3 regions of the Paracoccus sp. TRP genome follow, and region 3 is predicted to be linked to each of the others. Evidence: riboswitches for the same ligand, from Rfam matches in the RefSeq annotation. Region 3 holds a riboswitch; each other region holds the start of a gene.
The links. A riboswitch is a leader RNA that binds a small molecule or an ion and turns the genes downstream of it on or off. The one in region 3 is predicted to bind cobalamin.

Region 1 (9,373 bases), on a different contig from region 3:
CCAAGATCGAGATCCGCAAGGAAGGCAAGATCGGCCGGGTCTATTACCCCGCGCCCTACATGACGAACGAAAATCTGGACTATTACCGCGATGCCTATGAAATCGGGCCCGAAGCGATCATAGACACCTATGCGGCGGCGACCGAACATGTCGACCAGGGCCTGTCCCTGACTTTGTTCTTTCCTGCCGAGGCGACGACGCGCGATATCAACCGCGCCCAGATCTACGCGTGGAAAAAAGGGATCAAGACGATCTACTATATCCGCCTGCGTCAGACCGCATTGGAAGGTACCGAAGTGCAGGGCTGTGTTTCTTGCACGCTCTGAGCGGGGGCTGTCTGCCCCCGCACCCCCGAGGATATTTGTACACGAAAGAAAGGCTCTTCGGATGAAGGACCAAGCGCCGCGCCTGCCTTTGCGGGCGATCAACTGGAACCGGCTGGAGGACGAGAAGGATCTGGAGGTCTGGAACCGTCTTACGGTGAATTTCTGGCTGCCTGAAAAAGTGCCGCTGTCAAACGACGTGCAAAGCTGGGCAACGCTGCGGCCCGAAGAGCGCGAACTGACCATTCGCGTCTTTACCGGGCTGACGCTTCTGGACACGATCCAGAACTCGGTCGGCGCGCCGGCGATGATGCCCGACGCCCTGACCCCCCATGAAGAGGCGGTGCTGTCGAATATCTCTTTCATGGAGGCGGTACACGCGCGCAGCTATTCTTCGATCTTTTCGACGCTCTGCCTGACGCCAGAGGTGGATGCAGCCTTTCGCTGGGCTGAGGAAAACCCGCATCTGCAGCAAAAGGCGCGGCTGGTGGTCGATGAGTACCAGGCCGGTTCCTCGCCACTGAAGCGCAAGATCGCCAGTGTCTTTCTGGAGAGCTTTCTGTTCTATTCCGGCTTTTACCTGCCGATGTATTGGTCAAGCCGCGCCAAGCTGACCAATACCGCCGACCTGATCCGGCTGATCATCCGCGACGAGGCCGTGCATGGCTATTACATCGGTTACAAATATCAGCGCGGTCTTGAACGGCTGGACGAGGGTGAGCGCGCCGCGCTTAAGGATTTCGCCTTTTCGCTGATGTTCGACCTGTATGACATCGAGGCGAAATATACCGCCGAGCTTTATGACGGCATCGGTCTGACCGAGGATGTCAAAGCCTTCCTGCATTACAATGCCAACAAGGCGTTACAAAACCTTGGCTATGAGGCTCTGTTCCCGCCCCAGGCCTGTGAGGTGAACCCGGCGATCCTTGCCGCCCTGTCGCCCGATAGCGAAAACCATGATTTCTTTAGCGGATCGGGGTCAAGCTATGTGATCGGCAAGGCTGTCGCCACTGAGGATGAGGACTGGGATTTCTGATCCCGGCCCTATCCGTGCGCCCGTCTTTGCGCGATGGCCGAGCAGACGAGCAGTTGCGTCATGTGATAGATCATCACCGGCAGCACGGTAGCCCCCACCGCTGCTGCCGGAAAGATTGCCGTGGCGATGGGCAACCCGCTTGCCAGGCTTTTGGTCGAACCACAAAAGAACAGCACGGCCTGATCTTGGGGTGGTAGGCGGAAGAGCCGTCCCGCACCCGCCATGATCCCCATGGCCAGCGCCAAAAGCAGCGCCGTGACCAGAAAACACAGGATCAGCCCCGGAGCGGGGATCGCCGACCAGATCCCCGCGACCGTTCCTGCGCCAAAGGCTGAATAGACGATCAGCAGGATCGAGCCCCGGTCGACCACCATGGTCAGTAACCGGTGACGCCGAACAAAACCTCCGATCCAGCGGCGGGTAAGTTGCCCTATAGCAAAAGGCAGCAGGATCTGGACCGCGACTTTCTGGATCGCGTCGAGGCTTGCGCCTCCGCCTTCCTGATGCAGAAGATGGGTGACGAGCAGCGGGGTCAGCACCACGCCTACAAGGTTCGACAGAGAAGCCGCGCAGATCGCCGCCGGCACATTGCCATTGGCAATCGAGGTGAAGGCGATCGAGCTTTGTACCGTCGAGGGCAGCACGGCAAGAAACATCAGGCCCATGGTCAGTTCAGGCCCCAGCACCTGGCCAAACAGTGCCGCCAGCCCGAGCCCGAGCAACGGAAACAGCACATAGGTCGCGGCAAAGGTCAGTCCCTGCAGGCGCAGGTTCAGCAGCCCTGCCTTGACCGATGCCGGATCCAACCGCGCTCCGTACAGAAAGAAGAGCAGCGTTACAGCCCAGAAGGTCGCCCCTGACAGCAGATCCGCCGCCATGCCGCGCGCAGGCAGGAACAAGCCCAGCAACACCATGCCAAGCAAGAGCAGCATGTAGGTGTCGATGCCGATCCGTTTCAATGCGTTCATCCCTGACCTCCTGACGCGGATGCCCCCTGTCTCATACAGATCGGCGGCGGGCACAAGGCGGGGATCACGGATCATGCCGTTGCGCCCTGAACGCAGGGGCAGCATACCGCCAGGGGCTGTTGCCGCGATGGCGCTTGACAGCTGATGCTGCTGTGCGGCAATGCAAAGCCGCTACGGTTCCGGCGCTTCAGCCGGATGAAAAGGGAACGCCGGTACGCCTTATGGTCCGCGAAGGACCGGGGCAAGTCCGGGGCTGCCCCCGCAACTGTATGCGGAGAGCGATGGTCGATGATGCCACTGGGATAAAACCCGGGAAGGCCGGCCCGAGCAATGATCCGCAAGCCAGGAGACCTGCCGCAGCGATCACCCATTTCCGGCGCGGGGTGCGCCAGGAAAGCGGCCATCCCGCAGAGGTGACATTCACCATCCCGCAGGCTCTGCCCAGAGCCTTTACGGGATATTCTGCAATTCGCGGGTCAGTGACCCGCACTGGAAAGGCCAGGTCGGAATGTTCAGAACCACCGTTTCCCTTATCGCCATTACCGCCGCGCTGCTGCCTGTGATCGTGAGCGCCGAGGAGGTCCCCGAAACCGTGATCCTTGATCAGGTCGTATTGTCGGGCGGCCTCTCTCCGGTCGTCGAAAGCGCCTATGGCCGCGCCTATACCGTCCTGACCGCCGAAGATCTGCAACAGCGCCGCGTCACCACTGTTCAGGACGCGCTGCGCACCGTCCCCGGCCTGTCTGTCACCTCGACCGGAGAGTCGCTGACCAGTATCCGTATTCGCGGCGGTGAGACCAACCATGTCTTGGTGCTGATCGACGGGGTCGAGGCCAACTCTCCCGGTAGCGGGGATTATACCTTCAGCGGAATGCTTGCCGAGGATATCGAGCGCATCGAGGTGCTGCGCGGGCCACAATCGACCATCCACGGCGCCAATGCCGCATCGGGCGTGATCTCGATCACCACCCGCCAGGCCCGCACCCCCGGCCTTCATTATGGCGGAACGGTCGAGGTCGGCGGGCTCGGGACCCGCACGGCCAGTGCCTATGTGCAGGCGCGGGGTGAGCGCGGCGGCATCAGCCTGTCGGCGGTGTCACGGCGCAGCGATGGCGAGGATACATCCCGCACCCCGGGCGGGGATACCGACTTCAACGACCACGACACACTGGGCCTGACCGGCTCGTACGAATTGACCGATGGGATAAGCGCGGGCTTTACCCTGCGCCGCCGCTGGCAGGAATATGGCTATGACGGGACGAGCTGGACCGCCGTAGACTCTCCCGATGATTATGTGATTGATACGCCCTTTACCGCCAAACGCAACGAAACCTATGGTTCGCTCTGGTTAGAGGCAGAGGCGCTGGAGGGGCGGTTTCTGCACCGCTTCGTTCTGTCCGGCTCGAACCAGACGGCAGATCATTTCAACGCAGGTGTCCCGGATTACGACGATGCCTCGCGGCTGCGGGATATCAAATATACCGGCAGTTGGGCACTGGACGGCGGCCATGTCCGCGATGCACAGCAAAAACTAAGCGTGGCGCTGCAAGCAAAGCGCGAGACTTACGAAACTTCGAACGCTTACGGGGCGAACCGTTACGAGCGCGACAGCAAATCGGTGGCGCTGGAATATCAGGGCCAGTTCGACAACGGCCTTGGCATTCAAGCCGGGCTACGCCGCAGTTTCAACGACGTTTTCCGCGATGCCACCACCTGGAGCATCGCCGGCGCCTGGGCCCTGCCCGACCGCGACTTGAGGCTGCGCGCAGCAGCGGGCAAGGCAACCGTCAACCCGACCATGTTTGAACTTTATGGCTATACCTCAGGCACCTATCGGGGCAATCCGGACCTACGCCCCGAGACCAGCCACAGCTATGAACTGGGCGTGGACTGGACCTTTGCCGAGGGGCGGGCAAATCTGGGCGCGACACTTTTTACCAGCAAGGTCGAGGATATGATCACCGGCGCTGGCACCACCTCACAAAACATCTCTGGCACCAGCACCCGCAAGGGATTCGAGCTTGAGCTCGACTATGATGCCACCGACTGGCTGCGTCTGGGCGCAACCTATACCTATATGGACGCCCGGACCGAGGACGGAAAGCCGGTTCCCCGTCAGCCGCGCCATCAGCTGGGTCTGCGCGCCACGGCCGATTTTGCACAGGGTCGAGGCTCGGTTACCGCCGATCTGCGCTATGTTGCGGACAATTATGGGCAGGAATGGTTCAACACCGTATGGCCCGCAATTCCCGCCACGACCAAGCTGCCCGACTTTGTGACCGTGAACCTTGCTGCGCAATATGATCTGACCGACAATCTGCGCCTGACCGGACGGGTGGTGAATCTCTTTGACGAAGATTACTCAGAGGCTTGGGGATATTACGGTCAGGGCCGCACGGCCTATGTGGGGCTGACGGCGCAATGGTAGCACGGCTGGGGCTGATCCTTGGCATGATCGTCGGCCTGGCCCAGCACGCGGCGGCACAGCCACCGCGTCGGGTCCTGTCGATGAATCTTTGCACCGACCAGCTGGCGCTGATGCTGGCTGCGCCAGGGCAGCTCGTCTCGGTCTCGGCCCTAGCAGCGGACCCCAGCTCGTCGGCCATGGCGAAAGAGGCTGCTCCTCTGCCCGCCAATCACGGTCTGACCGAGGAAATCTATCTCATGCAGCCCGATCTGGTGGTGGCCGGGGCCTGGTCCTCGCCCGAGACGATCCGGCTGTTGCAGCGCCTGAACATCCCGGTCGAGGTCTTTCCGGTTGAAAACGACCTTGCCGGCATCCGCGCCAATATCCTGCGCATGGGCAAGGTGCTGGGCCGCGATGCCGAGGCACAGCGCCTGATCGCGCGTTTCGACGCGGATCTGTCGTTACTGTCCGATCCCGCCCCGGGCCCGCGCCCACGCGCGGCGCTATATGCGGTGAACGGCTACAGTTCGGGCCACAACAGCCTTGCCGGGCAGATCATCGCGCTGGCCGGTTTTGACAATATTGCTGATGAACTCGGTCTGCCTGCGGGCGGGATACTGGCGCTTGAGCGGCTACTGATCGCGGACCCCGACCTGCTGGTCGAGGGGCGGCGTTATCCCGGGGCCGCCCGTGGGCAAGAGCTGCTTGAGCATCCCGCGCTGAAGGCGCTTGGTCAGGACAAGTCGACGGTGGTCATGTCAGACCCCGACTGGGTCTGCGGGACGCCCTATATCCTGCGCGCCGTCGCCCAGATGCGCGAGGCACGCCTCGCCTTGCAGGAGGGGCCATGACTCAAAGCCGCTATTCGCTGACCATCGCGGGTCTGGTTGCGCTGGTCGCAGTGCTGTTTCTGGCCTCGCTGCTGACCGGACCGGCCGCAATGGGCGCTGGCCAAAGCCTTGCCGCGCTATTTGGCCGGGGCGATGAAATGCTGGTGCTGATCATGCGCGAATTGCGCCTGCCCCGGGCCATTCTGGGACTGTTTGTCGGCGCCGCGCTTGGCATGTCAGGGGCGGTGATGCAGGGTTTCCTGCGCAACCCTCTGGCCGAGCCGGGGCTGATCGGCACCAGCGCCTCTGCCTCTCTTGGCGCGGTGCTGGCGATCCACACCGGGCTGTCGGCGGCATGGGCGCTGGCCCTGCCCGTTGCGGCATTGGCCGGGGCTGCCTTGTCGGTGGTGCTGGTCCTGATGCTGGCCGGGCCGCGTGGCGGGGCGCTGGCACTGATCCTTGCCGGGATCGCCATTTCGGCTTTGGCCGGGGCCTGCACCTCGCTGGTGCTGAACCTGTCGCCCAATCCCTTTGCCGCCAATGAGATCGTGTTCTGGATGCTCGGCTCGCTCGCTGATCGCTCAATGCTGCATGTCTGGATCGCGGCACCGCTGATGGCGCTGGGGTTTGCGGCCCTGTGGCCCACACGGCGCGCGCTTGAGGCGTTGACGCTGGGCGAGGACGCGGCCGCCTCGGTAGGGGTACATATGGGCCGGTTGCGGCTGATGCTGATCGCCGGCATCGCCGCGCTGATCGGGGGCGCAACCGCCGTCGCCGGCTCTGTCGGCTTTGTCGGGCTGGTGGTGCCGCATGTGCTGCGCCGCGCAGTTGATGCAAGCCCGGCGCGGCTGGTCCCCGCATCGGCCCTTGGCGGCGCGGCGGTCGTGCTTGCCGCCGATATCGCGGTGCGGGTGATCGCACCCGGTCGTGACCTTAAGCTTGGGGTGCTGACGGCGCTGGTCGGAGCGCCATTCTTTCTGCACCTGATCCTGAAAACCCGGCGCGAGGGGTTGTGACATGCTGGAACTGCGCGCCCTTTCCTTTCGCCGCGCCGGACGGGTGGTGCTGGACGGGATAGACCTGCGCATTGGCGCTGGCGAGTTCGTCGGCCTGCTTGGTCCGAATGGCGTGGGCAAGACCACGCTTTTGCGTGCGGCGCTGGGGCTGATACCTGTGCAAGGGCATTCCTCACTCGCAGCGCTGCCGGTTCATGAACGCGCCCGCGCTGCCGCCTATATGCCTCAGGGACGACAGATCGCGTGGCCGATGCCGGTCGAGGCGCTGGTCGCGCTTGGCCGCATCGCCCATCCCCGTGCTGCTGGATTAGACGACCGGGCCGCCATCGAACGCGCCATCGCGGCGCTGCATCTGGAACCTTTGCGCCACCGCCGGGCGACTGAACTGTCGGGGGGTGAGCAGGCCCGGACCCTGATCGCCCGTGCGCTGGCACAAGAGACGCCATTGCTGATCGCGGACGAACCCATTGCCGGGTTGGACCCCGCCGCACAAATCGAGGTGATGAGGCTATTTCGTCACCTTGCCGATCAGGGACGGGGCGTGCTGGCCTCGCTTCACGATCTGGGGCTTGCAGCGCGGCATTGCACCCGGCTCATCCTGCTGGGTCAGGGCCGTATCGCCGCAGACGGACCACCCGAGACGGTGCTGACTGCCGAAAACCTTGCCCGTATTTTTGGCATCACCGCGCATCTGACCCATGGGCCCGAGGGACTGCTGTTCCAGCCCCTCGACACCATTCCGCGCGACTGAGCAGGCGTCAGTCGGCAAGGCTCATCGTGGCCTCGACGGCCTTTTTCCAGCGCCGGTAACGCCCTTCACGCTCATCCTCAGCCATGTCGGGATCAAAGCGGCGATCAAGCGCCCAATCGCGGGCGAACTCGTCAGGTTCGGGGCACAGCCCCGCCTGAAGCCCGGCAAGATAGCCCGCACCAAGGGCCGTCGTCTCGGTCACCACCGGACGATCAACCGGCGCGCCCAGAAGATCGGCCAGAAACTGCATGGTCCAGTCACTGACCGCCATTCCGCCATCGACGCGCAGCACGCCCTGGGCCGCGCCAGGCCAGTCGGCCCGCATCGCCTCCCACAAATCGCGGGTCTGGAAGCCGACGCTTTCCAGCGCCGCCCGCACCAGTTCAGCTGGACCCGAGTTGCGCGTCAGCCCATAGATCGCGCCGCGGCAGTCAGGCCGCCAATAGGGCGCGCCAAGCCCGGTGAAGGCCGGGACCAAAACCAGTTCCTGTCCCCGGTCTGCCTTTTCAGCCAGCCCTTGGGTTTCCGAGGCATGGCGAATGATCCCCAGCCCGTCGCGCAGCCATTGCACCACTGCACCGGCGATAAAGATCGAGCCCTCCAGCGCATAGCTTGTCTGCCCCTTCAGCCGATAGGCGATGGTGGTCAGCAGCCGGTTTTGCGAGACAACACATTCGGCCCCGGTGTTCAGCAGCGCAAAGCAACCCGTGCCATAGGTCGATTTCATCATTCCCGGTGCGAAACACGCCTGACCAACAGTCGCGGCCTGCTGGTCACCCGCAACGCCAAGGATCGGGATTTCGCGACCGAACAGATCCGCGCGGGTCACGCCGTAATCGTCGGCACAGTCACGCACCTCGGGCAAAACCTGCATCGGGATGTCGAGAAGCGCGCAGATCTCATCATCCCAGCGGTTCTCGGCGAGGTTGTAAAGCAGGGTCCGGGCCGCGTTGGTCGCGTCGGTTGCATGAACCCTACCCCCGGTCAGGTTCCAGATCAGCCAGCTGTCGACAGTGCCAAAACACAGCTCGCCCCGCCGCGCACGCTCACGCGCGCCGTCGATCGTGTCGAGCAGCCATTTCAGCTTGGTGCCCGAGAAATAGGGGTCAAGCAGCAGACCGGTGCGGGCAGAGATCATCTTTTCATGGCCCTGCGCCTTTAGCGCCTCGCACATCCCGGCCGTGCGGCGGTCCTGCCAGACGATGGCGCGATGCAGGGGCTGGCCGGTCCTGCGGTCCCACAAAACCGTCGTCTCACGCTGATTGGTGATGCCGATGGCGGCAATGTCGCTGGCATGCAGCCCGGCCTTTTCGACTGCCTCGCGCGCCACGCCAGCAACGGTCACCCACAGATCCGACGCGTCATGTTCGACCCACCCGGACGAGGGGTAGTGCTGGGTAAATTCGCGCTGCGCGCTGGCAATCGCCCGCAAGCCGGGCCCAAAAACGATAGCGCGCGACGAAGTCGTGCCCTGGTCAATCGAAAGAATATGCGACATGGCCTAATCCGGTGCCTCGGTTATCAGATTTCCCGACCATGGCGGGATCGAAGACCGGGGGGCAAGGCCCTGCCCCGCCCCCCGGCAATTGGCATTACTGCCAGGACTTGATCAGTTCGTCATACGAGATCGTCTCGCCCTGCGGCTTTTCGTTCTCGATCGGGCCAACGGGGGCGCCTTCGGCGTCCAGCCATTCCTGCGGGTCTTTTTCCTCATTCAGTTTCGGACCCAGATCGCCCTGCACGCCCGAACGCTCAAGCCGGGCCAGCACTTTTTCTTGCTCGGCGCACAGCGCATCAAGCGCCTCTTGCGGGGTCTTGGCACCCGACAGCGCATCGCCGATGTTCTGCCACCACAGCTGGGCAAGCTTGGGATAATCGGGAATGTTCGTGCCGGTCGGCGACCACTGCACCCGGGCAGGTGAGCGATAGAATTCGACCAGACCGCCAAGTTTCGGCGCCCGCTCGGTAAAGGACTTGTCCTGCACCGTCGATTCACGAATGAAGGTCAGCCCGACATGGGATTTTTTCACATCGACAGTCTT
Region 2 (9,373 bases), on a different contig from region 3:
CAGGAAATATCCGTGCCCAGATGACTGTAGCTAAGGTCCTCATTATATTCCGAGGCCTCATTAACCTGCAAAATCTCGCTGCACAGGTTCGACATGCTGATGCGGCCCGCGACGGGGTTGGCGCGGTTCACCGTGTCTTCGAACATGATGTAGGGATAGCCGCTTTCGAACTGAATCTCGGCCAGGGTCTGGAAAAAGGCCCGGGCGTTGATCTTTTTCTTGCGGATGCGTTTGTCGTCCACCATCTCGGCATATTTCTCGGACACCGGGATTTCCGAGAAGGGCACGCCATAGACCCGCTCAACGTCATGGGGCGAAAACAGGTACATGTCCTGATTACGCTTGGCGAGCTCAAAGGTCACATCTGGGATAACGACGCCAAGGCTCAGCGTCTTGATGCGGATCTTTTCGTCTGCGTTCTCGCGCTTGGTGTCCAGAAAGCGCATGATATCGGGGTGATGGGCGTGCAGATAGACCGCACCTGCACCCTGACGCGCGCCCAGCTGATTGGCATAGCTGAAGCTGTCCTCAAGCAGCTTCATCACCGGCACGACGCCAGAGGACTGGTTTTCGATCCCCTTGATCGGAGCACCCGACTCGCGCAGGTTCGTCAGCATCAGTGCGACCCCGCCGCCGCGCTTGCTGAGCTGCAGCGCCGAATTGATCGAGCGGCCGATCGATTCCATGTTGTCCTCGACCCGCAGCAGGAAGCACGAGATCAGCTCGCCCCGCGATTTTTTTCCGGCGTTAAGGAATGTCGGCGTTGCAGGCTGGAACCGGCCTGAAAGGATTTCCTCCATAAAGCGCATCGCCAGCACCTCATCGCCGCGCGCCAGTGCCAGCGCGACCATGACCACCCGGTCCTCGTAACGTTCCAGATAGCGCTGGCCGTCGCGGGTCTTCAGCGTGTAGCTGGTGTAGTATTTGAAGGCGCCAAGAAAGGTCGGAAAGCGGAATTTGCGGCGGAACGCGGCTTCCCAGATCCGGTGCAGGAACTCGCGCGGATACTGGTCAAGGACCTCGGCCTCGTAATAGCCCTCATCGACCAGATAGCCCAGCTTTTCGTCCAGAGAGTGAAAGAAGACGGTGTTCTGATTGACGTGCTGCAGGAAATACTGCCGCGCGGCCTTGCGGTCTGCGTCAAAGCGGATCTTTCCCTCGTCGTCATAGAGGTTCAGCATCGCGTTCAGCGCGTGATAGTCCAGTTCGGCCTTTACGCCATTGTCAAGCATTCCGTCCCCCAGAATTTCTTTAACCCCGCCCGGACGCGGGAAATGTCGATTTCGGTGCCGGCCAGTTCGAAACGGTAAAGAACCGGCACCTTGCATTTGTCAGAGATTACCCGGCCAGCCAGCGCATATGTCGCGCCGAAGTTGCGGTTGCCCGCAGCGATGACGCCGCGCAACAGCGCCCGGCGGCCGGGATCGTTGAGAAAGCGGATGACCTGTTTGGGTACCGCGCCGCGCCCCTCGCCATCGGCATAGGTCGGGCAGATCAGCACATAGGGGCGGGCAGGGGCCGGTATCTCGTCCTTGGGCGAAATCGGAATGCGCCCGGCAATCAGCCCAAGCTGGTCCACGAAACGCGCCGTGTTCCCCGAGCCTGATGAGAAATAGATCAGCCCGCCCATCGTGCTGGTCAGGACAGGCGGCCGATCATGTCCGGGCGGAATCCGGCCCAATGCGCATCACCAGCAATGACCACCGGGGCCTGACGATAGCCAAGAGAGGTCACAAGCTCCATTGCCGCCTCGTCCTCGGTCAGGTCGACCAGCTGATAGGCCAGGCCACGCGCGTCAAGCGCCCGGGTGGTGGCGGTGCATTGAACGCAGGCGGGTTTGGAATAAACGGTGATGGTCATGCCTCGGCTCCTTCAGTGTTGTCGGCAACAAGGGGCCGGGCCGATGGCGATGCCATCCGGTCCTGATCCAGCCCCGTGCCCGCCGCACGGTTACGTCATCTCGTGTCATGGCAGGTCTTCTGACTTGCGGGTCCCGGCTTGGCTGACCTTCCCGAAGCCAGGGCCTCAGTGGTGTTCCAGCGTCGCTCGCCGCTTACAGCTGCGGGGGCAGTGCCGGATTTTCACCGGCTTCCCTCTTCTTCGTCCGGCCGGGGCCGGATTCACCATGACCCCGTCAGTAAGCCATGAGAGTTTCGGGCCGTCAACTAGATATAGTGCAGGTTCCTAAGCTATCCACAGAGATGTAGTGTCCCTGTGGGTAATTGCCCGCATTCAGGATGTTAACGAAACCATTCTGTTCAAAAGCAAGAAACCGGGTTTTCCGGTGCCTGTCCTGGCCCATACCGACCCTGCAACAAGCATGGGAGAGGCAGAATGCTGCTCAAGGACAAGACTATTATTATCACCGGAGCCTCTAGTGGAATCGGCGCCGCCGCAGCGCAGATATTCGCGGCCGAGGGCGCGCGGCTGGTGATCTCGGCCCGGCGCGAAGACCGGCTTACCGATCTTGCTGCCCGAATCGATCAAGGTGCGGGTCGCATCGCGGTACTGGCGGGCGATGTTACGGCGCCGGGCCATGCCGAGGCGCTGGTCACGCTGGCGCAGGACCGGTTTGGCGGGCTTGATGGGGCTTTCAACAATGCCGGTCAGACCGGCTCGGGCGCCCGGGTGCATGAGATCGCTGATGCGGAATGGCAGCAACTGATTGCCACCAACCTGACTGCTGCATTTATGGCCGCGCGGGCGCAGGTCCCGGCGCTGTTGGCGCGGGGCGGGGGCGCACTGGTGTTTACCGGCAGTTTCATCGGCCATACTGCGGTACTGCCGGGCATGGGCAGCTATGCTGCGGCCAAGGCCGGGTTGATCGGATTGGTGCAGGCGCTGGCGGTGGATTATGGCCCGCAACGCATCCGCGCCAATGCCCTGCTGCCCGGTGGCACGCTGACCGAGATGGCAGGAGATGCCGCGACCAACCCCGAAACCGGAGGTTTCATCTCGGGCCTGCATGCCCTGAAGCGTATGGCTGAGCCCGCAGAGATCGCACGGGCGGCGCTGTTTCTGCTGTCTGACCATGCAAGCTTTATCACCGGCTCTGCAATGCTGGCCGATGGTGGCAATTCAATCTGTAAGGTCTAGCCCTTGAGGCTGCGCCACAGGCTCAGCGCCAGATCGGACAGATCGCCTAGCCGGGCAAGCACATGCTCACGCTCAAGCGCCGGGGCGTTCTCGGCGCGGTCGAGCCGTCTTAGCAAGCGCATCACCCGGCGCCTGTGGATGCCGGTCCACAACTGAACAGGATCGGCGATCAACCCGGCAAAGGTGGTTATGACCGAGGCCAGCATGGCCAGACCGATTCCGGTCAGTACCAGCTTTGCCGTCGACAGCTCGGCCGGAAAGGCCCAGTACCACATGCGGCCGGCCCAGCTTCCCAGTGCGAAATCCCGCACTGCCTGTGCCTGCGCCTGCAGATGCGCGATCGGCCCGGCAAGCGAGATGACCCCCGGTGTCGGGCGATGAAAAAGCACCAGCCCCGCAACCAGAACGATGAGCGATGTTGATATCTCAGCGACGGCGTTGCGGGTCTCGGCATAATCGGCCACTGCGCGGGCGATGCTTTCGGGCGGGGCCTTGGGGGCCAGATCCTTATCTGCAAGGTCGTCGATGAAATACGCAAGATCGGCCCGGATCTGCCGGGCAACATCGGATTTCAGGAATATCTGCCGCCCGGCCAGCCAGTCTGCTGCCTGCAACAGCCTTAACCGCCGCAGGATTGGTGCACCCAGCCGCACCAGCAGGAACAGTGGCGATAGCATGACGTTCACCGGCGCGCGCAACAGGTCCAGTCCAAGCGCATGGCAATGCAGCGCCAAGGTGCCGCGCAAGCCGTAGCGGTCGCGGACAAAACGGCGAACCTCTGTTTCGCGCCGGGTCATCGGGCGGGTGTCGGCGGGCTGCAACATGGCCCATATCTAGGGGCGGGCGCTGCTGCGCTCAATCCTCATGTCAGCGCAACCAACCCCAGCCCGAGCGCCGAGATGAACAGCCAGGCCACTGCGCCCAGCAACAGGGGTCGTATGCCTTTGGCGCGCAGCTTGCGCAGATCAGTCTCCAGCCCCATCGCGGCAAGTGCCATGGTCAGCAGAAAGGCGGTCAGGCCTGCGACTTCGGCATGCAGCGCCTCGGGAAGGGGCAGGGCGCTGTTCAGCACCACCACAGCTATAAATCCTAATACGAACCACGGCGTCGGGGCTTTGCCCGTGCCCTTGGCTCCCCGCCGACGGGCAAGCGCACCCAGCGTCAGGATCAGGGGGGCGAGCATGATGACGCGGCTAAGCTTGGCGACTGTGGCGGCCTGCCCGGCCTCGGCCCCGTGCTGGAAACCTGCGCCGACGACTTGTGCTACCTCATGGATGGTCGCCCCGACCCAGATGCCGTACGAGGTCGGCCCCATCGCCATCATCCCGCCAAGGATCGGCATCGCCAGCATCGACAGCGAGCCAAAAACCGTCACGCAGGCGATGGCATAGGCGACGTCCTCGTCCGTCCCACGCGTCACCGTATTGGTGGCGATTACCGCAGATGCACCGCAGACCGAGGTGCCGGCGGCGATCAGTTCGGCCAGCCGTGCCTCGACCCCCAACACGCGGCCCACCCAGCGGGTAAACACGAAAGTCACGGCCAGTGTCACGGCAATCACGGTAAGACCTGGCAGGCCGACAGCGCGCAGCTGCTCAAGCGTCAGTTGAAAGCCCAGCAGGACGATAGCCAGACGCAGGATACGGCGCAGCGAAAAACCGATCCCGGCGCGGGCAGCCTCGGGGGTGCCGGTCAGGTTCCCAATCGCCATTCCCAGCACCATCGCCACCACCAGAGGGCTAAGCGCCGCGATGCCCGACAGCTGCTGCACCGCTGTTGCGGCGACCGCGATCGCAAAGGTCAGTCCCAGCCCCGGCAAGACAGGGAATCGCCAGCCAGCAGCGGTGATCTGGTTTTGCGAACGCTGATCTGTCGAGGACATGTTCGTACCTTTCTATCTTTAAGGCGGAACATGGTCCCTGACTGCTGTTCAATCTATCGCATTATATTTGCCATATTGTTCGATAATTCTTATTAATCAAGCATGACCCTTGAGCAGCTTCGTATCTTTCTGGCCGTGGCCGAACGTCAGCATGTCACCCGTGCTGCCGAGGCGCTGAACTTGACGCAGTCAGCGGTCAGCGCAGCGATTTCGGCGCTTGAGGCCCGGCATGGTGTACGCTTTTTTGACCGGATCGGGCGGCGGATCGTGCTGACTGACACCGGCGCCGCCTTTATGACCGAGGCCCGCGCGGTGCTGGACCGGGCCGAGACCGCCGAGATGGTGCTGGAGGATCTGGCGCGTGAGCCGCGCGGCCGGTTGCGGGTGCACTCCAGCCAGACCGTGGCGAGCTATTGGCTGCCGCCGCGGCTGGTCGCGCTGCGCGAGATGCATCCGGGGATCGAGCTGCGCCTGACGGTCAGCAATACCACTCAGGTCGCTGATGCGGTGCAAGAGGGGGGCGCTGATCTGGGTCTGGTCGAAGGCGCGGTCAGTCACGGCGATCTGCATCGGCAGGTGGTGGCACGAGATCGGCTGGTCCTGATTATGGCCGCCACCCATCCCTGGGCCGGGCGCGAGACGGTGCCGGTGGCCGAGCTTACCACGCAAAGCTGGATTTTGCGCGAACCGGGATCAGGTACACGATCCGAGTTCGAGGTCTGGCTGACTGAGCAGGGCCTGTCTGTTGCGGCGCTGCCGGTGGCGCTGGAGTTACCCTCGAACGAGGCAGTGCTGAGCGCGGTTGCCTCCAGCCGATGCCTTGCGGCACTGTCTCAGCGGGCGGTGGCACGACCGGAGGCATCGGGCTGGATCATTACCCAGCCGCTGACGGGGGCCGAGAGGCCATTTGCGTTGTTAACCAATCCGCGGCGCTATCGCACCCGTGCAGTGCAGGCGTTGATTGATATTCTGACGGATGAGGGTTTCGTGACCGGGCTGCCCTGAGGCTGGCCTTTCCGACATAAAAGGGCCTGCGCCATCGGGAGGGAGGGCGCAGGCCGTCGTCTCGGCAGGGCTGACCGGGTCTTGTCACGCGGGCCCCGGTCAGCCCTGCGAGGGACCTCGTCAGCCGTGCTGCAGCTGGGTCATGGGTGCATCTTCGTCCAGCAGATCCGGCTCTGAGATATCTTCGCCATCCAGGATGCGGCGGGCGCGGTCGCGGTCGATATCGCCCACCCAGGATGCGACGACCACGGTGGCGACGCAGTTGCCCAGATAGTTCCCCAGCGCACGGGCGATGCCCATGAACCAGTCCACCGACAGCACCAGCACCAGACCGATGGCGGGGATCGCGGGGATCGCGGCCAGCGTTGCAGCCAGGATCACGATAGCCGAACCCGGCACCCCATGCGCCCCCTTGGAGGTGATCAGTGCCACGCCCAGAATAGCCAGCAGGTCCGTGGTGGACAGCGGCGTGTTGGTCGCCTGGGCGATAAAGACCGCTGCCAGCGTCAGGTAGATCGAGAAGGCGTCAAGGTTGAACGAGTAACCCGTCGGCACCACCAGACCCACGGTCGAGTCCTTGATGCCCAGCTTTTCCAGCTTGCGCATGGTCTGGGGCAGGACCGAGTCGCTTGATGCGGTGCCGGCAACGATGCTGACCTCGGTGCGCAGGTAGCGGATCAGCTTGATGATGCTGAACCCGGCCATGCGCATCACGAAACCCAGGACGACAAAGACAAAGATGGCGATGGTGACGTAGAACAGCCCGACCAGATAACCCAGCTGTGCCAGTGAACTGATGCCGTATTTGCCGACCGTAAAGGCGATGGCGCCAAAGACACCGATCGGGGCCAGACGGACGATAAAGCCCATGATCTTGAAGGTCACGTCGCCCGTCAGTTCGATCATGTGCAAAAGCGGCTTGCCACGTTCGCCAACCAGCGACAGCGCGCAGCCAAACAGCACGGCGACCAGCAGCACCTGCAGTACGTCGCCCTGAGCAAAGCCGCTGACCATCGTGGTCGGGATCAGCTTCATCAGGAATTCGACCGTGCCGCCGCTGCTGACTTCATTGGCGCGGTCGACATAGGACGACAGGGCCGAGGCGTCGAGCTGGGTCACATCTATGTTCATCCCGTGACCGGGACCAAAGAGGTAGGCAATCGCGATGCCAAGGGCGAGAGCGATCGTGGTGATGACCTCGAAATAGATGATGGCGCGAATGCCGACCTTGCCGACTTTTTTCAGGTCACCCGCGCTGGCGATGCCATGCACGACGACGCAAAAGACGATGACGGGGATCAGCATCTTGATAAGTTTGATGAACCCGTCCCCGAGCGGCTTCATCTTGGCTGCGAATTCAGGCGCGAAAAAGCCGGCGATGACCCCCAGCACCAGCGCCACGCAAACCTGTCCAAACAAGGACCTGGACCATTTTGGCATGTGTTTCCGTTCCCCCCTGTGACGGAAGAGGTGCGCCGCGGCCTGCACATGCCGGATGCGTCCTCACTCGCATCGGGCAACATGCAGGCCGAGACAGGCCCCCTATTTGATCAATAGTTGGCGAATGTCACATCCGTGTCTAATATTGATTTATTAGTGATCTATACGGTGACGCTATGAGAATGCGCCAACTCCGCTGCTTTGTCGTTCTGGCCGAAGAGCTGAACTTTACCCGGGCAGCCCGTAGGCTGAACATGTCGCAGCCGCCATTAAGCACGCAACTTCAGACACTTGAGCGTGAAGTTGGCGCCGAGCTCATCAGCCGCACCAGCCGCAAGGTGGCGCTTACACGTGCCGGAGAGCTGTTTCTGCCGCGTGCGCGCAACATGCTGGATCAATATGAACGCAGCCTGCATGAGATCCGGGAAATTCAACGCGGCCAGGACGGATTGCTGGAAATCGGGGCAACTGGTTCGATTTTACGCGGCGGCCTGTCCGAGCTTCTGGCCCAGTTTGCGCGCCTGCATCCACGAATCACGTTGCGTGTTCATGAGCAGACGCCAGCGACTCAATTGACCGAGGTTTTGAGCCGGCGCACGGATGTCAGCTTTAACCGCTCGGTGCCGCGTGATGATGAGCTGGCCTATGAATACGGCTGGCGGGAAGAGATGATGGCGCTGGTGCGCAGCGACCATAGGCTGGCCGGACGCACCTATGTGTCGATCGACGATCTGCGCGAGGATCAGCATGTGGTGCTGCGACCCGAAAGCTCGGATTTCGCGGCCTATGTCATGTCCTGCATCATCGCTTCGGGCTATCGGCCGCAGGTTTCGCAACAGGTCGTTGACGCGCAATCAATCCCCAGCCTGATCGTTGCGGGCTTTGGTGTCAGCATCGTGCCGGCGGGAATTGCACGGCTGACGGCCGGGCCGCTGACATTTCTGCCGATCCGGCCGAACCCCCCGGTGTCCGAGGTCTATATCGTCTATCACCATCGCGACCCGGTCCCGGCACTGCAACTGTTTCTGACCGAGGTGCGTCGCTGTCTTGGTCACGACCCGGGCGTGCCGACCCAAAAAGAGCCGCCGCTGCCCTGACGTCAAAGACCGGCTTCCGAGTTTCGCTTTGACTTGCGGGGCAGGGGCGGCTATGGGGGCAGCTTGGCTCTGCATTCCGGGCCGGCGACCCAAGGCTGGGGTCTGACCGCAAAGGGGATGGTGCCTTTCACCCGGATGCTGCGCATCCCCTTTCTGGCGAAGAAGATGAACGAACATGATATTGCCGCGCCTCTGGCCGCGGCGCTGGCGGCCAAGGGCTATGCCAGCCTTACCTCTGTACAACAAGCGGCGCTTGAGCCCGAGACGCGGGGACGCGATGTGCTGGTCTCGGCCCAGACCGGGTCGGGCAAGACCGTGGCCTTTGGCCTTGCCATGGCGGGCGATATTCTTGACGGCGACAGCCTTCCCGATGTCAGCCAGCCGTTGGCTTTGGCGATTGCCCCCACGCGTGAACTGGCCTTGCAGGTGGCGCGCGAACTTGGCTGGCTTTATGCCCAGGCCGGGGCGCGGATCGCCACTTGCGTTGGTGGGATGGATTACCGCACCGAGCGCCGGGCGCTTGAGCGTGGCGCGCATATCGTCGTCGGCACGCCCGGCCGCCTGCGCGATCATATCGAACGCGGGTCGCTGGATCTGAGCGGACTTGCCGCCTGCGTTCTGGACGAGGCCGATGAGATGCTGGACCTCGGCTTTCGCGAGGACCTGGAATTTATCCTGGGCAGCGCGCCGGCCAGCCGCCGCACGCTGCTGTTTTCGGCAACCGTGCCTCCGGCTATTGAACAGCTTGCGCGCGATTTCCAGCGCGACGCGCTGCGCATTCAGGCCATGGGCGAGGCGCGCCAGCACGGCGATATCGAATATCGCGCCCTGTCCGTGGCGGCTCGCGACCGTG
Region 3 (9,373 bases):
CCGTGTCGCCCGGCGCAATCCGCAGAAACGATGGCTCATAGACCATCACGCCCCGGTCCGAACGGTTGAACATCCGCACCTCATGGGTTTCGGCAAGGACGGGTGTGCCCAGCAGCATGAAGGCAAGAAGGGCGGATTTCATCAGTCACTCCTCAAGACAGCGGAAACGGAAAAGGACGGTGTCGTCGACAGGATCGGTCAAAGCTGTCGCGCCAACGCGAAAGGTTTTGGCCAGCTGTTCAGGGGTCAGGACTTTGGCGGGCGGACCGCAGGCGATCAGCCGGCCCTGGGCCATGACGCCGATACGGTCACAGCCCAATGCCTGATTAAGGTCATGCAGCGCCAGAACCACGGTTACTGGCAGGCGGTGGACCAGCCGCAGCAGTGCAAGCTGGTGATGGATGTCCAGATGGTTTGTCGGTTCGTCCAGAAGCAGCAGGCGTGGGCGCTGGGCCAGAGCGCGGGCGATATGGACACGCTGGCGCTCTCCGCCTGAAAGGGTTTGCCATTGCGCCCCGGCCATATGCTCCATTCCAACCGCACATAGCGCATGCTCAACGATGGCCGCATCGCCCGCGCCAAAGGGGGACAGTGCTGACAGCCATGGTGTTCGACCCAGCCCGACCGCGTCGCGGACGGTAAGTGCCTCGGTCGTTTCGGCCTGTTGTTCGACAAAGGCGATCCGGCGCGCGACCTCGCGCCGGGACAGGCTGGCAAGCGGGGTCTCACCCAGCCACACCCTTCCGGCTGAGGGGGGCAACAGCCCGGCAATCAGCCGCAGCAGCGTGGATTTGCCCGAGCCGTTCGGCCCGATCAGGCCAAAGGTCTCGCCCGGCGCGATTTCCAGCGTCACACCCTCGACAATGGGACGGGTACCGGCCCTCCAGCCCAGATTGGCGGTCCTCAGTCTCATGTCCGGCCCCGGCTGCGGATCAGGATCAGGGCAAAGCCCGGTGCACCGACCAGCGCAGTTACCACGCCGATGGCTACCACCTGACCGGGGATCAGTATGCGTGACACAATGTCGGCCGCGATCAGAAAGACCGCGCCTGCAAGCGCCGACCATGGCACCAGCCGGCCATGCCGGGGGCCGACGGCAAAGCGCATGGCATGGGGCACGACCAGCCCGACGAAACCGATCGAGCCGACAAGGCTGACCATGGTCGCGGTCATCAGCGTGGTCGTGCCGATCAGCATCCCCTGCACCCGGCGCAGGGAAATGCCCAGTGCCGCTGCCGATTGCGCACCAAAGGAAAAGGCATCCAGCGCCCTTACATGCCAAAGGCAGGCCAGAAAGCCGATCAGGGCTGCCGGAGCCGCCAGCGACACATCCGGCCAGCGCACGCCCGACAGATTGCCGAGCAGCCAGAACATGATGCCCCTTGCCTGTTCGGCATTGGCCGACCTGGCGATGAAAAAGCTGGTCAGCGCGTTGAACAGCTGCGAACCCGCGATCCCCGCCAATACCAGCTGGGCGGGGCCGCCTCCGGCAGCTCGCGCCAGCGCCGCGACCAGGCCAAAGGCCAACAGCGCCCCGGCAAAAGCGCCCGATGACAGGCCCAGCGCGCCGCCGCCAAGGCCAAGGATCGTCACCGCGACCGCGCCGGTCGACGCCCCTGCTGATACCCCCAGCAGATAGGGGTCAGCCAGCGCGTTGCGGATCAGCGCCTGCAAAACCACCCCGGACAGCGCCAGTCCCGCGCCGCAGGCAGCCGCGACCAAAGTGCGCGGCATGCGATAATTCCAGATGATCGCCGCATTGATCGAGTCCACCGGATATCCGGCACCAAACAGCTTGTTGGCCAGCACCGCCAGCACGGTATCAGGCGGCAGGGGCATTTCGCCGATGATAACCCCGGCAAGGATCGCCACCGTCAAAAGGCTGCCTGCCAAGATCCATCGCCACGCGGGCGCGCGCGGGCGATAGCTGCGGACCGTCGCGACCGTCATTCGAGGTTAAAGGCCGGCAGCGCCCCGGCCAGTGTTTCAAGCGCCGAGACATTGCGGATCGAGGGGTCCATCGAATGGGCGTCAAGCACCACGATCCGGTCATTGCGAACCGCCTCCATCTGGCTGGTTACCGGGTCGGACTTCAGGAACTCGATCTTCCGTTCGTAATCGTCAGCCTCGAACCGGCGACGGTCCATCCGGGCGATGACGATGACCGAAGGATTGGCGCGGGCGATGGTCTCCCAGCTGACGGTCGGCCATTCCTCATCGCTTTCGATGACGTTCTTCAGCCCCAGTTTTTCCATCATATAGGCGGGTGGTCCCTTGCGGCCCGCGACATAGGGATCAACGTCCATCTCGGCCGACGAGAACCAGAACACGGCCGAGGCATCTTTCAGGTTCAGCGACCGGGCGTTTTCAACTGCCGCCGCCTCGCGCGCCTTCAGATCGGCGACCAGTGCCTCACCCCGTTCCGGCACGTCAAAAATCTGTGCCAGTTCAAGAACGCCGGCATGAACGGATTCCATCTGGAACATGGCATTGCGGGTCCCGTCCGAGCCGCTGCTGTTGTCTTTGTTCCAGCAGTCCGCGGGCAGCACATAGGTCGGGATGCCGACATCGGCAAATTGCTCACGCGTGGCGACGATTCCTTGAGGACCGATGTGCCATTCGTATTGCACAGTGACCAGGCCGGGCTTTTTCGCCACCACCGATTCAAAGCTCGGATCGTTGTCGGCCAGCCGCTCGATCGAGGCATTCACCTCGCGGTATTCGGGCAGGACCTCGCTGAACCAGACGGCAGTGCCCTGGACCTTGTCGGCCAGCCCCAGCGAATAAAGGATCTCGGTCGCGGCCTGTCCGACACTGACCACGCTGTCAGGTGCATGGCTGATGGTCAGATCGACGCCGCAGTTTTGCAGCCTCAGCGGATATTGGGTCTGTGCGCCTGCGGGCAGGGTGGCAAGGATCATGGTGGCCGCGCCAAGCAGCGCGGCAGTCAGTGTGCGGGCAAACATGAATTGTCTCCGGTTGTGAGGGCAGCCAGGGACGGGAGGAGAGGAGCGGCCCAAAAACTGACAAGCGCCCTTGCCTTGCGGCAGGGCCTGATGCTGGCTGGGACGGGCGCGGCAAGGCACCCTTTGGGCAAATTCATCGAACACCTCCCCGGACACCCCGCCCGGGCTGCGTTGAAACGGGTGTCGGCAGGTCTCCTGACTGGCGGGTCGCGGGGCTTTCCACGGCCTTCCCGTGGCGCATGGCCACAGTGGCATTTTCGTGGATGTCCTCGCCGCCTACAGTTGCGGGGGCAGTTCCGGTTCACCGGACAGGTCCGGTGGCGGATTCCCTTTCAATTCCATATGGAAACCGACACCGGGCAACTACCCGCCAAATTGCGGATGAACAAGGTAAATCTGGCTTCCATGGCAGGGACTGCCCCCACAGGCCGGGAAGGGCCAAGGAAAACCGCGTCAGGATGGGGGAGTGGTGTATCCTGTCGTGGCCTTTCCGGCCCTCGCATGATGCGCGTCACATAGAGCCCGGCCGGCGCATCTGAAATTGTCAGGTCATGAAAGCGGATCAGCTGTTATATCAGTGGGTTACGCCACTGCCGCCGACCACGGCAATGTTATATGGCCTGCCTTCGACCGGTACGGTGCCGACCTCGCTGAAATCCTTGGTCGAGATGCGCCGGATCAGCCCGGCATTCGGGTCGCTCAGCACGATCTCGTCCCCGGCGACGGCAATGCGCGGGCGCGGATCGTTCCAGTGGCCGTCCATCGAATATGGCGCGGTGACCTTGGTGCTGTCGCTGAGAGCGGCGTCAAGCAGGTTCACACGATGCAGGCTGCCATCTTCGGTCAGGACATAGCCTGTCGCGGGGCTGGCTGGGTCTAGCGCGAAATCCACCCGGCGGAACGGCAGGTCGATATAGCGATAATGCGGGGCCTCTTCGGGGTCGATGACAACCAGGCCCTTGGGTCCGAAATTGCCCAGAAAGATCTGCATCCCGGATGAGCCAAGCAGGGTCCCGGTGGTCACATCTTTGGGCAGATCCTCGGGATAGGGCAAAAGCCTGTATTCCGGCCCCTGATCACCCGCCTTGACGGTCAGCACGCCCTCTTTGCAACCGGCGGCCAGATAGGCGCCCGAGAAAGCCTCGCCATGGATGGCGGTGCAGGTGGCCAGATTGCCCGTGGGGTTGCCTTTGGCGTCAAAGGCTTGCAGGCCCAGACGCGGTACCGAGGCATCGCCCTCGACCGGTTCGTCCGAGGCGACGGTCGAAAGCCAGCTTTTTCCCAGTGGCGTGACAAAGCCATGATGGGCGCGGGCCTGTGGGAACTTCACCGGCTCGACCTTGCCCGCGGCCAGCGCGGCGCTGTCGAGAATCTCGGCATAGCTGCCCTTGTCATAATTCAGCACCACCTTGCCGTCGTGCGCGACAAGGTGAAAGGGCCGGGGTCCCGACAGGTGCAGGTCGATGGCTGCGGGTTCTTTGACCTCAAGGTCCTGATGATCGCCATGATCGTGCAGTGAGATACCGCTGCGGATGAATTGCACGGTATCGGCCTCGGACTGGACTGCGGCGACCACCGCACCGCCCGCGACCGGATAAAGCTTGACCTGTCCAGTGGTCTGGAAAGTCCAGCGATGCGCGGGCTTGGACAGGTCAAAGGCGGTGATCTGCCCTTTCTCATGATCGCCCACAAAGACACGGTAAACGGTGTCATCCTTGTGGTCATGGGCAATGCCGGTACCAGCAAGGATCAGGGTCAGGGCGCTGGCACCCGCAAATTGTCTGAGCATGATTAGCCTCCTTGGTCGTTCGGAATGGGTTGCGGTTAGCTTGCCCGGTTTCCGCTGGTCCCTGCAGGGCAGCAGGGACCGGCTGCAGAAAACTGCAGTTCCGGGGCGGGACCGGAGCATCGCTGGCGACGGACTCAGTTTAGTAATGTTATTACATTACCAAAATGGAACGACAAGAGACTTGCCTCGGGAAAATGCCGCCGGATCTGCGGATCAGGGGGAGCGCCGCTTGCTCCCGGACAAAACAGAGATCGCCATCGGAGCTTCCATGCGGCGGACAACATGTGTTCGCTGTAGCGAGGTTCTGAGCCCGCCTTTCACCATGATCGTGATACAGCATCACGCATGACCTGACGGGCAGGGCCGATCAGGAGCATTTCCGCGCCAGCGGCGGTTCAGTGCCAATTACCGCACAAAGGCTTGCCGGGGATAGGCCACAGAGCCGCCGAATGCTGGTCGAGAAGCGGGCGTCGCTGTCCGGCGGTGCGGGCAATGGCGGCGGTTTGGCTACGATCTCGACCACGCTGATGCGGTCCGTTGCAAGACCTGCTAGGCTGGCCCGGACATCGTCATAGCAAGAGCAGGAGGCTCGGATGAGCTGGAACCCCACTCAGAACCCGGATTGCCCCGAAAACATGGGTCTCGACTCGATCGAGACGCTGATCATCCCGCGCGCCCGCGATCTGGGCGGGTTCGAGGTGCGCCGCGCTTTGCCCGCGCCGCGCCGGCAGATGGTGGGGCCGTTCATCTTTTTTGACCAGATGGGCCCGGCCGAGTTCCTGACCGGGGGCGGCATCGACGTGCGGCCCCACCCTCATATCGGGCTGGCGACGGTGACCTATCTTTATCAGGGCGAGTTTCACCACCGCGACAGCACCGGGGCCGATCAGATGGTTTATCCGGGCGAGGTGAACTGGATGATCGCCGGCAATGGCGTCACCCATTCCGAACGCACCAGCGCCGAGATGCGCCAGCGTCCCGGTTCGCTCTTTGGGATCCAGACCTGGGTTGCGCTGCCTGAAAGCCAGGAGGACCGCCCCGCCGCCTTTGAACATCACGGCAAAGAAGCGCTGCCTTTCCTTGAGGCCGAGGGCAAGCAGGCCCGCCTGATCCTTGGGACGGCGTGGGGTGAACGCGCCCCGGTCAAGACCTTTACCGAGACCTTTTATGCCGATGTGATCCTGTCTGCGGGTGCCGCATTGCCACTGCCGGATGAGCATGAGGACCGCGGTGTCTATGTCGTCGAAGGCAGTATTCTGGTAGCGGGAGAGACCTTTGAGGCCGGTCGGATGATGGTGTTCCGCCCCGGTGACCACATCAGCCTGAAGGCGGGCGAGACGGGCGCGCGGCTGATGGTTCTGGGCGGCGAGACGATGAACGGGCCGCGCTATATTTCGTGGAACTTTGTCGCCTCGTCACGCGAACGGATAGATTCAGCCAAGCAGGCCTGGGCCGAGGGCGATTGGGATCACGGCCGCTTTCGCCTGCCCCCGGGTGATGAGAATGAATTCATCCCATTGCCTGACAGCCTGCGTTAAGCGGCTGTCGGCAGGCTGCGCTGTCACCAGATCTCTTGCTGGACATGCGTGACCAGCAGGTTCGTCAGCCAGTCGAGGCCCGGGTCCTCTAGCGTCCGGCGATGGCGTAACAGGCCATAGGGAAAGCTCGGGATTTCGACCGGCAGAGGGAAGGCCGCAAGGCGGAAGGTCTTGGCGATCGGCAAAAGCCGGCGGGGCAGGGCCATGATCAGCCGCGCGGGCGCCAGCGCCGCCATTGCCCCCGAATATGAGGGGCTGATCAGGGTGATCTGTTCCGATATCCCCAGCGCCGCCAGCGCCCTGTTGATCGGATTATGCGACATGCTGCCATAGGCGACGATGGCATGGGACTGCGCGACCCAGGTCTCGATGCCGATTTCTTGTCCACCAGCAAAGGGATGGTCCGGCCCGCAGACCCCGATCAGCGTTTCATCCAGCAGGGGGGTCAGCGACCAACCCTCCCCCGGCGGGCCTCCGGTCCAGAAACTTGCATCAAGATTGCCTGCCGACAGATCGGCAAGGTTTTCGGGATTGGCGGGTTGCAGTGCCAGTTTGACGCCTGGCGCCTCGCGCCGCAGGCGAGCGGAAAAACCCGGAATGATCGACAGCAGCGGATAATCCGAGGCCGCGATGCGAAAGCTGCGCTTACTTGCCTGTGGATCGAACTGTTCTGGCGCCAGCATGACGGCGGCCTGCTGCAAAAGGCTGCGCACCGGGTTGATCATCGCCAGCGTGCGCGATGTGGGGACAAGCCGGTTGCCTGACCTGACGAACAGCCGGTCCTTGGTCAGGTTGCGCAAACGTCCAAGGGCATGGCTGACAGCAGGCTGGCTAAGGTGCAGTTCCCGCGCTGCGTCCGAGACCGAGCCACGTCTGGCCACGGCATCAAGCACGGTCAGCAGATTCAGGTCCAGGCGCTTATTATTCATTTTGTGCATTCCGCATGCAACGTTACTTCATTTGAATTCGTTAACAAGCTGCTGCAAGAGAGTGATGCTTCTGCAGTATATGAATTTTCGGCCTGGGCGCATCTTCGCGGCCATGCCTTCACTTTTTCGAACGATATTTTGCAATGCGAGGAGAGATTAATGATTGAAGCGGTAAGCCTGCGCGCACGTCGCCGGTCGCCCGAGTTTCTGGGCAGCCCGGACATGGTCGCCTTTACGGTTGGGCAGATCGCCCTTGCATCCATCGCCGAGGATGGGGAAATTTCGCTGGAGGCCATGCGCCGGTATCTCTCTCAGATTGCATCGGGGACGGGACAGCTGACCACGCGGGTCAACACCGATATGGCGCTTGAGGCGCTGTGCTACATCGACGCCAGCCTGCGGGCGGCGGGCAAGTAGCTGGCAACAAAGGGCCTTGCGCGGGCATGGCCGCTGGCTGTGCCCGTCTGATTTCAGAAAATCGCAGCATTTATGCTGCCATGGCATGGGCATCCGATTAGATGGATGCAATTTCCGGCTGTATCTGCTAGACTGATACTGAGGACGGTTCGGCCCGGCATATGCACGGGCGGGGGCCGGGTTCTCTGGCTGATGCCTTGCCCGGTTCCGGGCCCTTCGGGAAAGGGAGGATGCAGCCATGCACCGAGAAACTATAGGAAATCCGTTAAGCTGGAGCGCGCAGAGGCTGGCCCTTGTGGGTCGTGGCGTCGGCGCGGCGGTCGATGGGATCGGCAGCCATGAGATGGCCCCACCCGCCGTCAACAAGATCGACGCCGAGGATATCGGCATCGCGTTGCGCAAGGGCATCGCCGATTTTGCCGCTCTGAGAACAGATGTGATCACGGCCGTCGCGCTTTATCCTGTGATCGGCTTTGTCCTGGCGGTCTGGGCCTTTCACGCAGGGCAAATGCATCTGCTTTTCCCGCTGGCCGCTGGCTTTCCGCTGATCGGCCCCGTCGCGGCAATCGGCCTGTATGAGATGAGCCGCAGGCGCGAACGGGGCGAAGAGGTCGGCTGGGGCGCGGCCCTCTCTGCCCTGACTGGTCGGGTGCTGGGGCCTGTTCTGGCATTGGGCATGCTGCTGGTCGCGATCTTTGTGCTGTGGCTATTCGCCGCGCATGAGATCTGGGCCGCGACGCTGGGGCCGATGCCACAGGAAAGCCTGCGCGCATTCCTGACCGCCACCTTTACCACCGAGGCGGGCTGGACCATGGCCGTGATCGGCATTCTTGTCGGATTTGTCTTTGCGGCGGTGGTGCTTTGCGTCAGCCTTGTGTCATTTCCGATGCTGATTGACCGATCGGTGGGCGTGCCTGTGGCGCTGGCAACCTCGCTTGCCGTCGCGCGTCGCAACCCGGGCGCGACCCTGCTATGGGGGGTGATCGTTGCCGTCTCGCTGCTTCTTGGGATGATTCCGTTTTTTGCCGGGCTGATCGTCGTGCTGCCCATCCTTGGCCACGCGACCTGGCACCTGTACCGCCGCGCGGTCGCCTGACTTCAGGGGGCGGCGTGTTTTCAGATTGCGCCGCTCTCATCTTCTGCGCAGGCTGCGGTCAGCCATTCGCGGAATGCGGCCTGCCCCGCGGTTTCGGGGCTGGCATGCAGCCGTGTCAGCCAGTAGTCACCAGCGGCAAGCACGGTATCAAAGGGTCGCACCAGCCGCCCGTTCTGCAGCCATGGCGCAAACAAAACAACCGGCACCAGCCCCGCGCCATACGAGCGCGCGGCCATTTCGGCAATCGCCAGTGAGCTGTCAAAGACCGGCCCGCGTAACAGTGGCGCGGGCAGGCCCTGACTGGCGAACCAGCGTTCCCATTCGCTGGCGCGGTAGGATCGCAGCAGGGGTATCGAAGGTAAGTCCTCGATCCAGCGCAGGCGGCCTGCTGTCTCGGGGCTGCAGACCAGCATCATCGCGCCACTCATCAGCCGGGTCGCGGCCACGCCATGCCAGCTGCCGTCGCCGAAACGGATCGCCAGATCCAGCCCTTCGCCAGCCAGGTCGACGCGGTTGTTGTTGGTGTGGATGCGCAGGTCAACCGAGGGGTGGAGGCGCTGGAAATCCTCGATCCGCGGGATCAGCCATTCGGTCGCAAAGCTGCTCACGACGCCAAGATTGATCGTCTCATGATAATG

Region 1: it holds a riboswitch for cobalamin, as region 3 does, so the genes downstream of both, PARACOCCUSGL_RS0111180 (TonB-dependent siderophore receptor) here and PARACOCCUSGL_RS0112225 (ABC transporter substrate-binding protein) in region 3, are expected to answer to the same signal.
Region 2: it holds a riboswitch for cobalamin, as region 3 does, so the genes downstream of both, nrdH (glutaredoxin-like protein NrdH) here and PARACOCCUSGL_RS0112225 (ABC transporter substrate-binding protein) in region 3, are expected to answer to the same signal.

Annotation. Positions count from the first base shown of each region.
Region 1 is NZ_AEPN01000018.1:43,619-52,991, forward strand. Features, by position in the region: gene nrdE (class 1b ribonucleoside-diphosphate reductase subunit alpha) at 1-326, shown strand, start outside; gene nrdF (class 1b ribonucleoside-diphosphate reductase subunit beta) at 388-1,359, shown strand; gene PARACOCCUSGL_RS0111175 (bile acid:sodium symporter family protein) at 1,368-2,327, opposite strand; cobalamin riboswitch at 2,485-2,701, shown strand; gene PARACOCCUSGL_RS0111180 (TonB-dependent siderophore receptor) at 2,836-4,755, shown strand; gene PARACOCCUSGL_RS0111185 (ABC transporter substrate-binding protein) at 4,749-5,585, shown strand; gene PARACOCCUSGL_RS0111190 (iron ABC transporter permease) at 5,582-6,580, shown strand; gene PARACOCCUSGL_RS0111195 (ABC transporter ATP-binding protein) at 6,582-7,331, shown strand; gene glpK (glycerol kinase GlpK) at 7,339-8,829, opposite strand; gene PARACOCCUSGL_RS0111205 (ABC transporter substrate-binding protein) at 8,924-9,373, opposite strand, start outside.
Region 2 is NZ_AEPN01000018.1:33,677-43,049, reverse strand. Features, by position in the region: gene nrdE (class 1b ribonucleoside-diphosphate reductase subunit alpha) at 1-1,232, opposite strand, end outside; gene nrdI (class Ib ribonucleoside-diphosphate reductase assembly flavoprotein NrdI) at 1,214-1,630, opposite strand; gene nrdH (glutaredoxin-like protein NrdH) at 1,639-1,860, opposite strand; cobalamin riboswitch at 1,952-2,143, opposite strand; gene PARACOCCUSGL_RS0111150 (SDR family oxidoreductase) at 2,335-3,096, shown strand; gene PARACOCCUSGL_RS0111145 (DUF6635 family protein) at 3,093-3,920, opposite strand; gene PARACOCCUSGL_RS0111140 (YeiH family protein) at 3,959-4,978, opposite strand; gene PARACOCCUSGL_RS0111135 (LysR family transcriptional regulator) at 5,081-5,983, shown strand; gene PARACOCCUSGL_RS0111130 (C4-dicarboxylate transporter DctA) at 6,104-7,423, opposite strand; gene PARACOCCUSGL_RS0111125 (LysR substrate-binding domain-containing protein) at 7,606-8,520, shown strand; gene PARACOCCUSGL_RS0111120 (DEAD/DEAH box helicase) at 8,686-9,373, shown strand, end outside.
Region 3 is NZ_AEPN01000021.1:2,141-11,513, reverse strand. Features, by position in the region: gene PARACOCCUSGL_RS0112240 (pseudoazurin) at 1-142, opposite strand, end outside; gene PARACOCCUSGL_RS0112235 (ABC transporter ATP-binding protein) at 146-913, opposite strand; gene PARACOCCUSGL_RS0112230 (iron ABC transporter permease) at 910-1,950, opposite strand; gene PARACOCCUSGL_RS0112225 (ABC transporter substrate-binding protein) at 1,947-2,966, opposite strand; cobalamin riboswitch at 3,134-3,335, opposite strand; gene PARACOCCUSGL_RS0112220 (metallochaperone AztD) at 3,541-4,755, opposite strand; gene PARACOCCUSGL_RS0112215 (pirin family protein) at 5,349-6,293, shown strand; gene PARACOCCUSGL_RS0112210 (LysR family transcriptional regulator) at 6,317-7,222, opposite strand; gene PARACOCCUSGL_RS0112205 (hypothetical protein) at 7,382-7,639, shown strand; gene PARACOCCUSGL_RS0112200 (DUF2189 domain-containing protein) at 7,878-8,735, shown strand; gene PARACOCCUSGL_RS0112195 (LysR family transcriptional regulator) at 8,756-9,373, opposite strand, start outside.